Regions from separate parts of the Paractinoplanes brasiliensis genome, predicted to be linked through region 2. Evidence: riboswitches for the same ligand, from Rfam matches in the RefSeq annotation. Region 2 holds a riboswitch; the other holds the start of a gene.
The links. Region 2 has a riboswitch for cyclic di-AMP ahead of C8E87_RS09725 (C40 family peptidase). Riboswitches for the same ligand answer to the same signal wherever they lie in the genome.
Positions count from the first base shown of each region.

Region 1: it holds a riboswitch for cyclic di-AMP, as region 2 does, so the genes downstream of both, C8E87_RS06810 (C40 family peptidase) here and C8E87_RS09725 (C40 family peptidase) in region 2, are expected to answer to the same signal.

Region 1 is NZ_SNWR01000001.1:1,605,184-1,612,308, forward strand. Features, by position in the region: gene ftsL (cell division protein FtsL) at 1-719, opposite strand, end outside; gene rsmH (16S rRNA (cytosine(1402)-N(4))-methyltransferase RsmH) at 716-1,774, opposite strand; gene mraZ (division/cell wall cluster transcriptional repressor MraZ) at 2,063-2,494, opposite strand; gene C8E87_RS06810 (C40 family peptidase) at 3,327-4,145, opposite strand; cyclic di-AMP (ydaO/yuaA leader) riboswitch at 4,152-4,330, opposite strand; gene C8E87_RS06815 (MurT ligase domain-containing protein) at 4,790-6,010, shown strand; gene C8E87_RS06820 (type 1 glutamine amidotransferase) at 6,000-6,713, shown strand; gene C8E87_RS06825 (TVP38/TMEM64 family protein) at 6,750-7,125, shown strand, end outside.
Region 2 is NZ_SNWR01000001.1:2,211,883-2,219,007, reverse strand. Features, by position in the region: gene C8E87_RS09740 (dTMP kinase) at 1-385, shown strand, start outside; gene C8E87_RS09735 (SDR family NAD(P)-dependent oxidoreductase) at 391-1,086, opposite strand; gene C8E87_RS09730 (sigma-70 family RNA polymerase sigma factor) at 1,675-2,676, shown strand; gene C8E87_RS09725 (C40 family peptidase) at 2,763-3,680, opposite strand; cyclic di-AMP (ydaO/yuaA leader) riboswitch at 3,738-3,864, opposite strand; gene C8E87_RS09720 (DUF3817 domain-containing protein) at 4,031-4,351, opposite strand; gene C8E87_RS09715 (hypothetical protein) at 4,365-4,772, opposite strand; gene C8E87_RS09710 (DUF6158 family protein) at 4,862-5,101, shown strand; gene C8E87_RS09705 (DUF1360 domain-containing protein) at 5,113-5,634, shown strand; gene C8E87_RS43570 (hypothetical protein) at 5,670-5,825, opposite strand; gene C8E87_RS09700 (hypothetical protein) at 5,843-6,043, opposite strand; gene C8E87_RS09695 (hypothetical protein) at 6,363-6,566, shown strand; gene C8E87_RS09690 (GAF and ANTAR domain-containing protein) at 6,993-7,125, shown strand, end outside.

The sequences.
Region 1 (7,125 bases), 610 kb from region 2:
TTCGTGTTGATCAGCAGGATGCCCAGCACCCCGACGATCACCACGCCGATCACGCCCGCCACGAACGGCGCCCGCGGTCCACCGTGGATCGGCGGCGGCGGCGCAACCCGCAGACGCGGCGCCCCCGGCTCGTCCCCCGTCACACGCAGCGGCTCGGCGGTCACCTCGATCTGCAACGCGGCGGCGCCGTCCACGGGAGCCTCAACCGCCCGGCGCCCCCGGCCCGGCATCAGGGGCTTACTGCTCTTACCCCGTACGCCCTCGGGGCCGCGGCCGCCCGCACGCACCTTACCGGTGTCCCCCGCCTTGGCCCGTACGCCCGTGTCGCGCGCCTTGGCCCGCACACCCTCGCTGTCGCGCGCCTTGGCCCGCACACCCTCGGTGTCCCGCGTCCTTTCGCGTCCGGCCCGATCGCGGCTCGTGCGGCCCGGCCGCTCCTCACGACCCGGCCGGTCGTCGCGCGTCCCCCGGCGCTCGTCCCGCTCGCGGCGCGCCTCGGCCGGCGTCCGCGCGTCGTCCCCGCCCCGGATCCCTGACCGGCGCGTGTCGGAACGGCGTGGTTCGCCGTCCTCGGCTCCGGCGAAGTGCCGCGCCCCCCGGCCGGCACTTCCCGGGGCCTGCGCATCGCGGCTCGACCCTGTGTCACGCCGACCGGTGCCCGGACGGCGCTCTTCCGCGGCCCGGCCCCCCGACCGCGGCGCGTTGGCGCGCTCGCTCATGCTCTCCCCTCCCCCTCTTCACGTTCCCCCGGGCGTAACCGCCCTTGTCCCCCGTGCGTTGTAGTCATTCGGGGCCGTTCGCGGGCGGCCCCGGGTGTTCCGTTGCGGTCGAGACGCTCGACCGCGCGCAGCTTCACCGAAGCTGCCCGCGGGTTGTCCGCGACCTCCTGCTCGCTGGGCGGCTCCGACCCCCTTGTCAGCAGCCGCAGTGTCGGACCTGTCCCGGGCAGTTCGACCGGCAGGTCGATCGGCCCGGTGCTGCGCGTCCTCGCGGTGAACGCGCGCTTGACGATCCTGTCCTCCAAAGATTGGTAGCTCATCACCACAAGTCGCCCGTTGGGCGCCAATGCGTCCAAAGCCGCCGGGATGGCGGCCTCGAGCGTGGCGAGTTCGCCATTTACCTCAATACGTAGTGCCTGAAACGTTCTCTTCGCGGGATTTCCACCCGTTCGTCGCGCGGCGGCCGGGATCGCGTCCTTGACCAGCTCGGCCAGCCGTGCCGTCGACGTGATCCGGCCCTTCTGCCGCTCGCGGACGATCGACGAGACGATGCGTGTGGCGAACTTCTCTTCCCCGTACGCCCGCAGGATGCGTACGAGATCACCCGGCTCGTACTCGTTGACGACCTGCTCGGCGGTGAAGCCGGAGGTCTGGTCCATCCGCATGTCGAGCGGCGCGTCCTGTGCGTACGCGAAACCGCGGTCGGCCTCGTCGAGCTGCAGCGAGGAGACACCCAGGTCGAACAGGCCACTGTGGAACGCGGCCAGATCGAGCTCGTCGAGCACCCGGGGCAACTCGTCGTAGACGGCGTGCACCAGCCGCACCCGTTCGCCGAACCGCGCGAGCCGGTGCCGTGAGTGCGCCAGCGCCTCGGTGTCGCGGTCGAGCCCGACCAGCGTCACCTGGGGATAGCGCTCGAGAACCGCCTCGGCGTGACCGCCCAGGCCCAGCGTGAAGTCGACATGCACGGCACCGGGCAACCGGAGTGCGGGGTCGAGCAGCTCGAGGCAGCGCTCGAGCAGCACCGGCACGTGTGTGCCGCGAAGCTCCCCCATGTCGACCCCCATCGCCCCACTCCGACTGTCACGCGCGTCCTGCCCGGCACCGACCTGCCGGTTGTTCGTGCCGACGCCCGCGCACGTCACCCGTTCCGCGGCACATCCCGGACGCCCGCCCGTACCGCCAGATCCCCATCCGCTCGTGCCCGTTGCCAATCGGGCTCGCCCTTGGCCGGACACGCGCCTGGCGCCGGGGAAGAGGCGCCAGGAGCGGGAGCGGCTGGAGATCTCGCAGTACGGAAGCGGCAGCGCCCGGGCCTTCGCGGGCCCGTCCGGGTGCCGTGCCTACAGTCCGCCGGGCAGCACCCCCTCTTCGATGTCGGCGAACTCGTCTTCGCTCGCCGCGAGGTAGTCCTCCCAGGACTGCTTGTCCCAGATCTCCACACGAGTGCTCGCGCCGATGACGACGAGCTCTCGATCGAGGGCCGCATATGCCCGGAGGTGACCCGGGATGGTGACCCGCCCCTGCTTGTCCGGGACCTCGTCGTGCGCGCTGGCGAAGAAGACCCGGCTGTAAGCCCGGGCCGCCTTGTTCGTCACCGGCGCCTCCCGCAGCTGGCCGGCGATGCGCTGGAACTCGGGCATCGGAAACACGTACAAGCAGCGCTCTTGCCCCTTGGTGATCACGACACCTCCCGCCAGCTCATCACGGAACTTCGCCGGAAGGATCAGCCGCCCCTTGTCGTCGAGGCGCGGAGTATGCGTGCCGAGAAACATCGGCCCCTTACCCCCTGCCCCGGGCGGTTCGCGGTCCGCCTGTCAACTCGGGCCGGCAGGCCCCTCAGGTCTGGTTCGACTTCGGCCCTGCCACTGCACTCCACTCTACTCCACTTCCCTCCACCCGCAAGCCGAATGAGCAGGGTCGCGAACCCGATTCGCACACGAAACCCCAGCTCAACGAGGTGGTCACGAAGTGGAGGGCAAGGGCATGATCAACGAGGTCCGGTTTCCGACATCCTCCCGGCCACCCTGTCAAGAACCACCCTGAACACGCCCAAAACCCCCAGACGGCCACGTTGTCAACCCCCACCGGGGAGGAAAGTGGAGCTCTCAGGGGGCTGCGGCCGGAGCGGCAATCCGGCGCCAACGCTGCAAGTACGGGCAGAGCTCGGCACAGACGTGGACCGGGTACAGAGGAACGCCGGGCCGCGTGGGGCGGCCCGGCGTTCCGGGGACGAGCTGCAAGCCAAGCGCCGGCCGCAGAGGCGGGCCGCGGGGATGAGCGACCGGGACAGGCCAGCCGTGGGGATTACGGTTCCGGGGCAGAGCCAACCCCGGGGATGTGACTCACGGCAGGCCGGCCATGGGGCTCCGGCTCAATGATCGGGAGCCGTGCGGAGGAGACCAGTCCGCAGGGCGGGACCGGGTGGGGGCACCGGGGATGTCCCGGCCGGAACGGGTCCATGACGGGGCGGGACCGCTCGGCAGATCCGGACCCCACGCGTACGGAACAAGGAGCGTGACCCGACCGGGCAGGAGTGACCCGCGACCGCCTCGGGGGAACGAGCAAGCGGGACGCACCCGAACCGGGCGCGTCCCGCTCAACTCGTCAGACCAGGCGGCGAACCACGTAGTTCGAGCCGTACATCTTGCGCTTGGACACCCGCGCGCCGGTGTGCGGGGAGTCGTACATGTATCCGCTGCCGGCGTAGATGCCGACGTGGCTACCGTACGAGCCGCTACGGAAGACGATCAGGTCGCCGATCTGCTTCTTGCCCTTGGCGATCGACTTGCCGTACTTCTGCTGCGAGTTGGCCTTGTGCGGCAGCTTCTTGCCGACGGCCTTCTTGTAGACCCACATCGTGTAGCCCGAGCAGTCGAACCGGCTGGGGCCGGCCGCGCCGAACTTGTACAGCGAGCCGACGTGCTTCTTCGCCTCGTTGATGATCTTCGTGCGGGCCGGGACCGACTTCGGCTTGACGGTGACCGAGAACTTGCCGCCGGCCACCGCCTTGTAGGTCGGGGTGCCCACGTAATAGGCGCGAACCGCGCCGCTCACGTGGGGTTCACCGGTAAGCGTGACGCTGCCGGTCTTGCCCAGCGCCTTGGCCGACAGGTTGACCCACTTGCTCTTGCGGAGCGCCTGCAGGCGGACGGTCCCCGAAGTGATCACCTTGCCGTTGGCCGGGTTGATGTACTTCGCGGTGACCTTGATCTTGCCGCCGTACGTGACGGATCGCGTGGAGATGGAGCTGCGGACCGACGGCTTGACCTTCGCCTTGGCGGCAGCCGCCGCGGTGACGATCGGGGCCGCGCCGGCGGGCGAGGGGGCGATCAGCTGGCCTGCGCAGAGGCAGAGACCCAGCGACAGTGCGATGGCGCCGGCGCCGATCGAACGGCGGCCACGGCTCGAACTGTGTTCGTGCACGGTAGAGATGTCCCTCCGGCACGCCTGCGAGGTTAGCTGTCGGGTTCGGGCGGGAAGGTGTGCCCGGTCGCTCACGCGACTTCACCCCAAGGTTCTCCGTGCTCGCCATCGGAGCGGATGGCGCGGAGTGGACCGGTGATGGTTCCCCCGTCCCTGCCCCCGTATGCCTTCGTTGGTTGTAACTGGTGCGGGTGGTCGCTTCGACCGGCCCGGGGCAGGGCTCGGCGTGAACCAGGTCGTCGCGAGCCGGGCAGCGGGTGCTCCCGGCCAGACCTTGCTACACCGATTCCGGGCGGCCCGGGGGAACCGATTCAGTAACAGAGCGTGTTTGGCACAGAGAGTGGTGTCCGATTTGTTACCAGGAGCTGAGAAATGCCATTACGGCTCGTAAGTGCCGAATTACCGAGCGTCTAAGGTTACGGGTGAATCAGAACACATATTTCTTCACGACCATTCGGGTGACGCAGGCCGCAATTTCACTCTTCCGCCGTTCAAACCTTTCTCACCGGCCAAAATGGTTTCCGCCGAATGGTTGATCTCAATGCGACTCCGGATCCGGCCGTACGGGTGCCGGGAACCGGACTCTCGGCAACTCGACGTGACAGCCGGGTCCGGTACCCTCGTCTTCCGTGACGGACGGGAAGATGCCTCTGCGGGCCAAGGTCGCGACCTCGGTGTCGAAAACGGCGGCCGCGCTCTCCAGGGCCGCGGGCCGCGGCGACGGCTCGGTCATCGGCGGCTGGATCGGCCTCAAGATCGATCCCGACCTGCTGCGCAACCTCGCCGCCGGACGCGCGATCGCGCTGATCTCGGGCACCAACGGCAAGACCACCACGACCCGGCTGGCCGCCGCCGCGCTCGGCGTGCTCGGCCCGGTCGCCACCAACGGCTTCGGCGCCAACATGCCCACCGGGCACACGTCGGCCCTGGCCAAGGCGGGTTCGACGCCGTTCGCGGTGCTCGAGGTCGACGAGCACTACCTGGCCCGGGTGATCGACGAGACCAACCCGCGCGTGGTGGCGCTGCTCAACCTCTCGCGCGACCAGCTCGACCGGGCCAAAGAGGTCGCGATGATGGCCCAGATGTGGCGCACCGCGCTGGCCGGGCACCCCGACATCTCGGTGGTGGCCAACGCCGACGACCCGATGGTGGTCTGGGCGGCCCGCGGCGCGTCGCACCTCACCTGGTTCAGCGCCGGCCAGCGCTGGACGGACGACTCGTGGGTGTGCCCCGAGAGCGGTGATCCGATCGAGCGCGCCAACGGCGACTGGTGGTGCACCGGCTGCTCGCTGCGCCGCCCGCAGGCCCAGTGGCGCGTCGAGGACGACGGCGTCATCGACCCGCGCGGCGACTGGCACCTGGTCAAGCTGCAGCTGCCCGGCACGGTCAACCTGGGCAACGCGGCCACCGCGCTGGCCGTGGCAGCCGAGTTCGGCGTACGCCCGATCGAGGCGCTCCCCCGGCTCGCCACGGTGGCCTCGGTCGCCGGCCGGTACGCGCAGGTCGACCGCGAGGGCCGCAACATCCGCCTGCTGCTGGCCAAGAACCCGGCCAGCTGGCTGGAGGCGTTCGACATGGCCGAGCAGGCGCCGACCCTGCTCTCCATCAACGCCCGCGACCCCGACGGTTTCGACACCTCCTGGCTGTACGACGTCGACTTCTCGCCGCTGCACGACCGGCCGGTGCTGATCACCGGCGAGCGGGCCTTCGACCTCGCCGTACGCCTCGAGGTGAACGGAATCGCCTTCCGGCACGTGTTGAGTTTCGAGGAGGCGATCCGGTCGGTGCCGCCGGGCCGCCTCGAGGTGATCGCCAACTACACGGCGTTCCAGGACATCCGAGCGGAGTTGGACCGTGTCAACTGAGAGCGTCCTGCGCATCGTCTGGATCTATCCGGACCTGCTCTCCACGTACGGCGACCGGGGCAACCTGCTGATCCTGGCCCGGCGCGCGGCCATGCGCGGTATCCCGGTCGAGACCTACTCGGTGCGTTCCGACCAGCCCATGCCCTCGACCGCCGACATCTACCTGATCGGCGGCGGCGAGGACGGCCCGCAGGCCCTCGCGGCCCAGCGCCTGATCAACGACGGCGGTCTGCACCGCGCGGTCAACCAGGGCGCGGCCGTCCTGGCGATCTGCGCCGGTTACCAGCTGTTCGGTCACTCGTTCTTCGCCAAGGGAGCCAAGTGCCCCGGCCTGGGCCTGCTCGACCTGCATTCCGACCGCGGCGAGACCCGTGCGGTGGGTGAGATCAGGGGTGACATCGACCCGCGGCTGGGCCTGCCCCCGCTGTCCGGTTTCGAAAATCACGGCGGCCGCACGCATCTGGGCCCCGGAGCTGCTCCCCTGGCCCGGGTGACGGCCGGGGTGGGCAACGACGGGCAGACCGAGGGGGCCTGGCACGGGAAGATCCTGGGTACGTACTCTCACGGCCCCGCGCTGGCCCGCAACCCAGCTATAGCCGATCTGCTACTGCGTTGGGCGATCGGCGCGGATAGCCTTTCACCGGTCGACGACACCTGGCCCGAAAAACTTCGTGCCGAGCGACTCGCCGCAGCCGGCGCCTGACACTTGACCCGACAAAGCAAGGGACGGTACGCCTGCATGACTGACATCCTGATCGCCCCGCGGGGCGTGAACCTCGCGGATCCTCAGGTTTCTCAGACCCAGCAGATCCCGGCCGGCGACAAGCCCTCGATGGGGTGGAAGCGCCGCCTTGTCCGGTTCGGCATCCTTGGCGGCGTCGTCGGCGGCGTGGGTGTGGCCGCAGCCACGCTCCCGCTGTCGCAGATCGCCGGCCAGGTCGCTGCCGTCGGCCCGGCCGCCGCGGTCGCCATCGCGGTGATCGGTGGCCTCCTGCTCTCGGTGCTCGTGCCCCGCACAGCGATCACGCTGGCGTGCGGCGCGCTGCTCGGCGCGGCCACCGGCGCTGCCACGGCCCTGGCCGCCGCCGTGATCGCCGCCACCGCCACCTACTACG
Region 2 (7,125 bases):
CCTGCGGGCCCGGTCGGCGAAACCGGCCGCCGAGCGCCGCGCGCGACTGGCCTACCGGTTGTTCCGCGCCCCCGACGTCACGTTCTTCCTCGACGTCGACCCGCAGGTGGCTCGCGACCGGATCGACGCTCGGGGCTACGACAGCGAGACGCTGGACTACCTGGCCGCGGCGCGCGCCGCCTATTACTCCTTGCCCGAGTTCGCGACGTTCGTGGTGATCGACGCGAACGGCACCCCCGACCAGGTGTCCGCGGCGATCCACGCGCACCTGGCCGGGCGGGCGGCGCCCGATCCGGGCCACTCGGTGCGCAGCATGATCGTCGCCGGCGGCCCGCTCGTGGCCGCTCTGGCCGTGGCCGGTGAGCAGTTCACCGAGACGCTCTGAGCCCGTTACGCCCGGCCGTACACCGGGATCTGGGCGCCGCTGGTGGGCGCGGACGCCTCCGACGCCAGGAACAGGATCGTGGGCGCGATCTGCTCGGGGCGCACCCACTTGCCGAAGTCGGCGTCGGGCATCGCGGCCCGGTTGACCGGGGTGTCTATCACGCTGGGCAGCACCGTGTTGCAGCGCACGTTCTTCGACCTGTACTCCACGGCGACCGAGGCGGCGAAGGCGAGCACGGCGGCCTTGGAAATCGCGTACGCCGAGCCGCCGGGGAAGGGCGACAACGCCGTACGGGAGGACACGCAGACGATGCTGCCGCCGCCGGCCTCGACGAGGTGGGGCAGGGCGGCCTGGGTGACGAGATAGGTCGGGCGCAGATTCTGGTCGAGCTGTGCCACGAGCCCCGCGTACGGAGCGTCCGCGATCAGGGGGCCGGTGGCGAACCCGCCGACCAGGTTGATCACCGCGCGCAACGGCGCCTCGGGGCCCCGCGCTGTCACGGCGGCGGTGACGGCCGTGGTGACTTCCGTCTCATCGGTGAGATCGGCCACCAAAGGCACGGCCCCCTCGGGCAGTTTGCCGACCGACCCGGCGCGTACGGGGGTGACCACACGCCACCCCTCGGCGATGAAGGCCGTCACTACGGCGACCCCGAGGCCACCCGTTCCACCCGTGATCAGAGCCGTGCGCCCGTTCCCCATGACGCCCATCGTGCCCCTCCCGCGATCATCAGCACTGTGTTGTTCGTCACCTCAACATCCGGATGGGGCGCCGGCGCCGAACCGTTGTCAGAGGGGCGTCACTCGCAGGGAGGTCACCCGGGTGGGCTAGTGATCTGCGCTGCCGCGTGCCGCATTGTGGCAGGTGGTCCCGTTTCGGTGGTGCGTCGGGATCTTTTTGTGGTGTCTTTTGTTTCAAGCCCGGCCCGAAGCTGTCGATCCAGCACATGAACCTGGCGCGCCCAAGCAACGTACTGGGTGGTGACGGACGTCCCAAGGTCATTGGTGATGGGCGTCGCTGTGAGGGACGAGGGGCCGATGGTGTCATGAGACTTGCAACGGGTATGCCTCTGTCGGAGCGACCGCCACCGGTCGCGCGACCGAATGCCGGATGGCACGAGCCACCGGGCACGAAAGCCCTGTACAGGAAGTACGCATGCGGCTCTCAGCCTTCCCCCAGGCATTCGTGACACTTTCGATCCACCAGCCGGAATCAGTACAGGCAGCCAATTGTTGTGTAGATGCCAGTAACCGCAATGTGCGAACTGCGGACGTTACGGGGAGGAACTGATGGATACAGGTATCGCCCGTAACGGGGTTAGTGAAGGCAATGAGGGGACCGTGGGCAACGTGGAGAAGAACACCGTGATGCGGACCGACCAGGTCGCCGAGGAGCGCGACCTCGTTGGCGTCTACCTGCACGAGATCTCCCGGACTCCGCTGCTGGACGCCGCACGGGAGGTCGAGCTCTCCAAGGCAATCGAGGCGGGCCTCTATGCCGAGCACCTGCTCGACAGCGGCGAGGTCCGGCGCGGTGTGAGCCGGGAGGAACTGGAGCGCCTGGTCTCCGAGGGCCAGAAGGCCAAGGACCTGTTCATCCGGGCCAACCTGCGACTGGTGGTGTCGATCGCCCGGCGCTACGTGCGTTCCGGCATGCCGATGCTCGACCTGATCCAGGAGGGCAACACCGGTCTCGTCCGCGCCGTCGAGAAGTTCGACTACGAGCGCGGCTACAAGTTCTCGACGTACGCCACCTGGTGGGTGCGCCAGGCGATCAGCCGGGCCATCGCCCAGCAGGAGCGCACCGTGCGCCTGCCCGTCCACCTGGTCGAGGACGTCAACCGGATGCGTAACGTGACCCGCCAGCTCGTCCGTGAGCTCGGCGGCGACCCCGAGCCCGAGCAGGTGGCGGCCGCTCTCGGCGTGACCGTCGAGCGCGTCAACGAGCTCACCCGCTGGGCCCAGGACACGGTGTCGCTCGACACCCCGGTCGGCGACGACGGCGACACCAACCTCGGTGACCTGGTCGCCGACAGCGACGCCCCGTCACCGGAAGAGATCGTGCTGACCGCCCTGGAGCGCCAGCGCATCGAGGGGCTGCTCAACCACCTCGACGACCGGTCGGCCGGCATCATGCGGGCCCGCTACGGCCTCGAGGACGGCCGCGAGCACTCGCTGACCGAGGTGGCCTCGCGGTTCTCGCTGAGCCGCGAGCGGATCCGCCAGCTCGAGATCCAGGCGCTCGGCCGGCTGCGCGAGCTGGCCCGGGCCGAGGGCCTGCAGGCCGCCTGACGTTCCACCCCGCATCACCCCCCGTTACTCACAGACGCGAAAGGCCGGTACCCGAGTCGGGTACCGGCCTTCTCCGTGCGTGGGCCCTAGACGACTCGTCCGTACCCGTACGGGGTCATGATGTTGATCGTGCGCTTCTTGACCACCGTGCCGGCGCGCGGCGCGTCGATGATCTGACCGTCGCCGACGTAGATCGCCACGTGCCCGAGGCTGCGATAGAACACCAGGTCGCCCGGCTTCAGGTCGTCGCGGCTGATGCGTTTGGTCTCGCTCCACTGCGACTTGGTCTGGTGCGTCAGCGACTTGCCCGCCGCCCGCCACGCCGCCGAGGTCAGGCCGGAGCAGTCGTAGCTGCCCGGACCGCCCGCGCCGAACAGGTACGGCTTGCCGATCTGGTTGTACGCGAACGTGACAGCGATGCCGGCCTTGCCGGAGATCTCCGGGATCGGGCCGTCGTACTTGCTGCCCGACTCCTGCGCCTGGCCGAACGCGACCTCACGCATCTCGAAGAGCTTCTTGAGGTCCTTCTGGATCGCCGCCTTCTGCGTCGACAGCGCCCGCAGCTGGGCGGTCTGCTTGGTCTGGGTCGCCTTGAGGGCGGCCTGACGCTCGTTGAAGCTCTGCGTCGCCTCGGTGTACGTGTCGATGTCGCGCTGGTTGGCCCGGGTCAGCATGTCGAGGTAGCTCATGCGGTCCATGAGGCCGTCCTGTGTGCCCGACAGCAGCGCGCTCATCGGTCCGACCCGGCCCTGCTTGTAGGACGTGGTCGCCAGGTTGCCGACCTGGGCGCTCGCGACCTTGAGCGCGGCCTGAGCGGGGGCCAGAGACGCCTGCAGCTTCTTGGCGTCGGCCTGGGTCTTCTTCAGGGCCACGTTCATCGCGTTGTACTGCTCGGTGACGTCCTCGAGCTTGTCGGACGCCGTCTCGATCTGTTTCTTGAGCTCCGTCTCGGACGGCGCCGCTTGCGCGGGCGTCAGGAAGGAGCCGGTGATCGCGGCAGCCATCGCCGCGACGACGAGGACCCGAAGCCTCGTACGGGGGTGGGGCACCGGTCAGTGGCCTTTCTTCCGCCTGGCCGCCTACCGGGTCAGCTGACGGGCTCGGGCGGGAAGAAGGCCCTACCGCGCTGACGCGGATTCGCCCCGGGAACGTGGTTCCCCGGCTCAATCGATTCGGCGGCGTTGGCCGGCGCCACCAGGGGGAGTGGCTGCGGACCGAACCAACCGGATCAACCTATCGGCGAAAGATTCAAATGCAAGGGGTCACAGAGTGATTTAAGACAATGGACCGCTTTGCGTGAATGATCCCGATAGCAGCTAGTAATTCGACGGAAGCAATGCGTCGAACTCGGCTGTCAAACTGGACTTTTCGCCGGCTCCTCGGCCGGCACCCATTCCCGGCTCACTTTACGCTCGGCCCAGAACGACAGGAACGGGACAGTGCCCGAGAGCATCACCAGCAGCATCCGGCCGAACGCCCAATGCGCACGGCGGGACAGGTCGAACGTCGCCACCAGATAGACCATGAACAGGAAACCGTGCGCGGGGCCGACCGCCTCGACGACGACCGGGTCGTCGCCCAGATACTTCAGCGGCATGCCCACCACGACGAGCGCGACCAGGACCACGCCGACGATCCACGCGATGATCCGATAACGGGTCAGGGCACCCTTCACGATCGTTCTTTTCCTATCCGGGATAGTCGCTCGGGCGGGCGCCGGGGGTGGCGTTCAGCCAGGCGAGATAGTCGTTGTACGCGGTGAGCTCGGGGTCGTCCTCCGGCGTGGAGGACTGAGTGGCCACGCGTACCGGCCGGCCGACGGTAACAGCCGAACCTGGGAGCCTTTCGCCCGCGGCAGCCTGCGGCTCCTCGGCCTTCACGAGGCGGCCCTTCTTGCGGGCGAGCTGGACCTCGCGCCACCAGAGGAACACGACGAAGGCCGCGAACACCGGCCACTCGAACATGTAACCCCAGCTGATCGAGTTGCCCTCCTGCGCACGGCTGAACTGCCACCAGCCCAGCACCAGGCAGCCCGAGGCGAGAACCAGTGCCAGGACGTGGCGGGCGATCCACGCCGGGGTCCACAGGCCCTTCATGGCCACCAAGCGTACCGGCGGGGGTTTGCTGACCGTCGGCACGGGCATCTCGGTAGGACGCTGAGGCCCGTTCCGACCGGAGGTGCACCATGACCGACGCAGGTGACGCTCCGCTGATGGAGACCGGCATTGATCCGGCCACCTTCGGCGACGACGACCTGTTCCGCGAGCTAGCCAGCCTCTACCGCACCCGCCTGGCCACCCTGCGTCACGGCCCGGACGCGGCGCTGAGCAACCACTTCAAGCGGACCGCCGAGCTCGAGACCGAGTACATCACCCGCTATCCCAGCCGGGAGGTCGACCCCGACCGGCTCACTCAGGACTTTTAGGGGTTCCCTTGATGCAGTCGCTGCGCGCCCGGATGTCGCGCGTCGGGCAGTCCTACGCCCCGCACGAGCACCGCCCGCTGGGTGGCTACGCCGTCGCGATGGGTGCCTTCGGAACGCTGGCCGCCTCACTCGCCGTCGCGGCCAAGGTCACCGGCAAGGCCGTACCGACCCGTCCCTCCACCGCCGACGTGGTGCTGCTGTCGCTGGCCACCCACAAGCTGAGCCGGCTGCTGGCGAAGGACTCGGTGACCAGCCCGCTGCGGGCGCCCTTCACGCGGTACACCGAGCCGGCCGGGGCCGCCGAGCTCAACGAGGAGGTCCGCCACCACGAGAGCTCGGTCAAGCACGGGATCGGCGAGCTGGTGACCTGCCCGTTCTGTCTGGCCGTGTGGGTCGCCACGGGACTGACCGGCGGGCTCGTGCTGGCGCCGCGGCTGACCCGGCTGGCCGCGGTCACGCTGACGGCCACGGCGGTCTCCGACTTCCTGCAGCTGGGCTACGACGTGGCCAAGCGCGCCGCCGAGGGGGACTAGGCCCGGGCTCTCCTCACTGCCCGGGCCGTCTCCCGTCAGGGTGGGCCGTCCTTCTCCAGGCCGGCCCAGCCCTCGGGGCTCTCGGGCTCGGCGTGGTCGTCCTGGCCGGCGGTGACGTCGTCGTCGACGGTCGTGGTGGCGTGCTCGCCGGCGAAGTCCTCCTGCTCGTCCGGGTCGCCGATCGGCTCCATCCCGGCCTCCTCTTTCGTCAGATCTCCAGGGCCCGTAGCGCCTCGGCCGCCTCGTCCTGGGCGTACTCGCCCTCCGGCAGCGCGTCGACCCGGGTCAGGGCCAGGGCCGGAAGGTCGGCCGCGATCGCCCGTCGCTGCAGGTCGGCGCTGCTCAACCGCTCCTGCCCGTCGTAGGCGTCGTCCAGGAACGCGTCCAGCTCGCGAATCTCGTCGGTCACGGACTCCGGGCTACCCTCCACGCGGTCGCCGAAACGCTGTGGTCGGCGTCACATTCGCTAACGGAATCATGGGTGGGGGCCGACCGTTGATGACAGATGTCGGTGTGCCCAGTGTCCCCGGGCCTCACCCATTGCCTTCACGGAATACCGTCCGGCTGGAGCCGTGTTGAGCCACTCGCCGCGAGGCGACCTGCACACCGACATCTGCGCCGCCTTCGGGTCCAGCCCGGGGGCGGCGTTCCCTTTCACCCCATGGTTACCTGCCCAGGCCCTCTCCGCCCGGTGTTTCTGTCATGTCACGACGGGTAGTCGATCCGCCATGACGGATGACCGGATCGGACAGCGGGCCGCCGAACTCCTCCCCGAGGAGCTCGCGGCCGGCAGCGAGAACCCGCGTGCCCAGGCCGAGGCGATCCTCGCCGAGTCCGACGAGCGCGAGGACAACCCCGGAGCCGCGCCCGACACTTTCCTCGAAGGCCGCCGTTCGGACCAGGCGGCCGCAACCGGGGAAACCACCCGGTAGGGGCACAAGACTTACGTGATCGTCGATGGTCATGGCAGGATCCCCCGCGTGCCTGCCCCATATCGCCGGGTTTCGTCCCGCGTCCGTGGTCCCGCCCGTGTGGTGACCCGCTCGCGCCGAACCCGCATGCCTCGCAAGGCTGTCACCGACGGCCCACTCCCGGGTGCGCCCGGTGGCGGGCCAGGTGGCTCGCGTGTGGGTGCGCCCGGTGGCGGGCCAGGTGGCTCGCGTGTGGGTGCGCCCGGTGGCGGGCCAGGTGGCTCGCGTGTGGGTGCGCCCGGTGGCGGGCCAGGTGGCTCGCATGTGGGTGCGCCCGGCGCCTCGCATGTGGGTGCCTCCGGTGGGCCGTCTGTGTCCGCGTCCGGTGGGTCGGACGTGGGTGCGCCGGACGGGTCGCGTGCGGCTGGGACGGGCGGTCCGCATCCGGTGGAGCTGGCGGGCTTGCTGCACGAGCTCACCGCCGGTCTGCTCGCCGCCGACACGTTCACCCAGGCGCTGGAGCGCTTGGCCGCCTTCACCGCGGGCGCTGTCCCCGGCGCCGTCCGGTGCTCGATCGTGC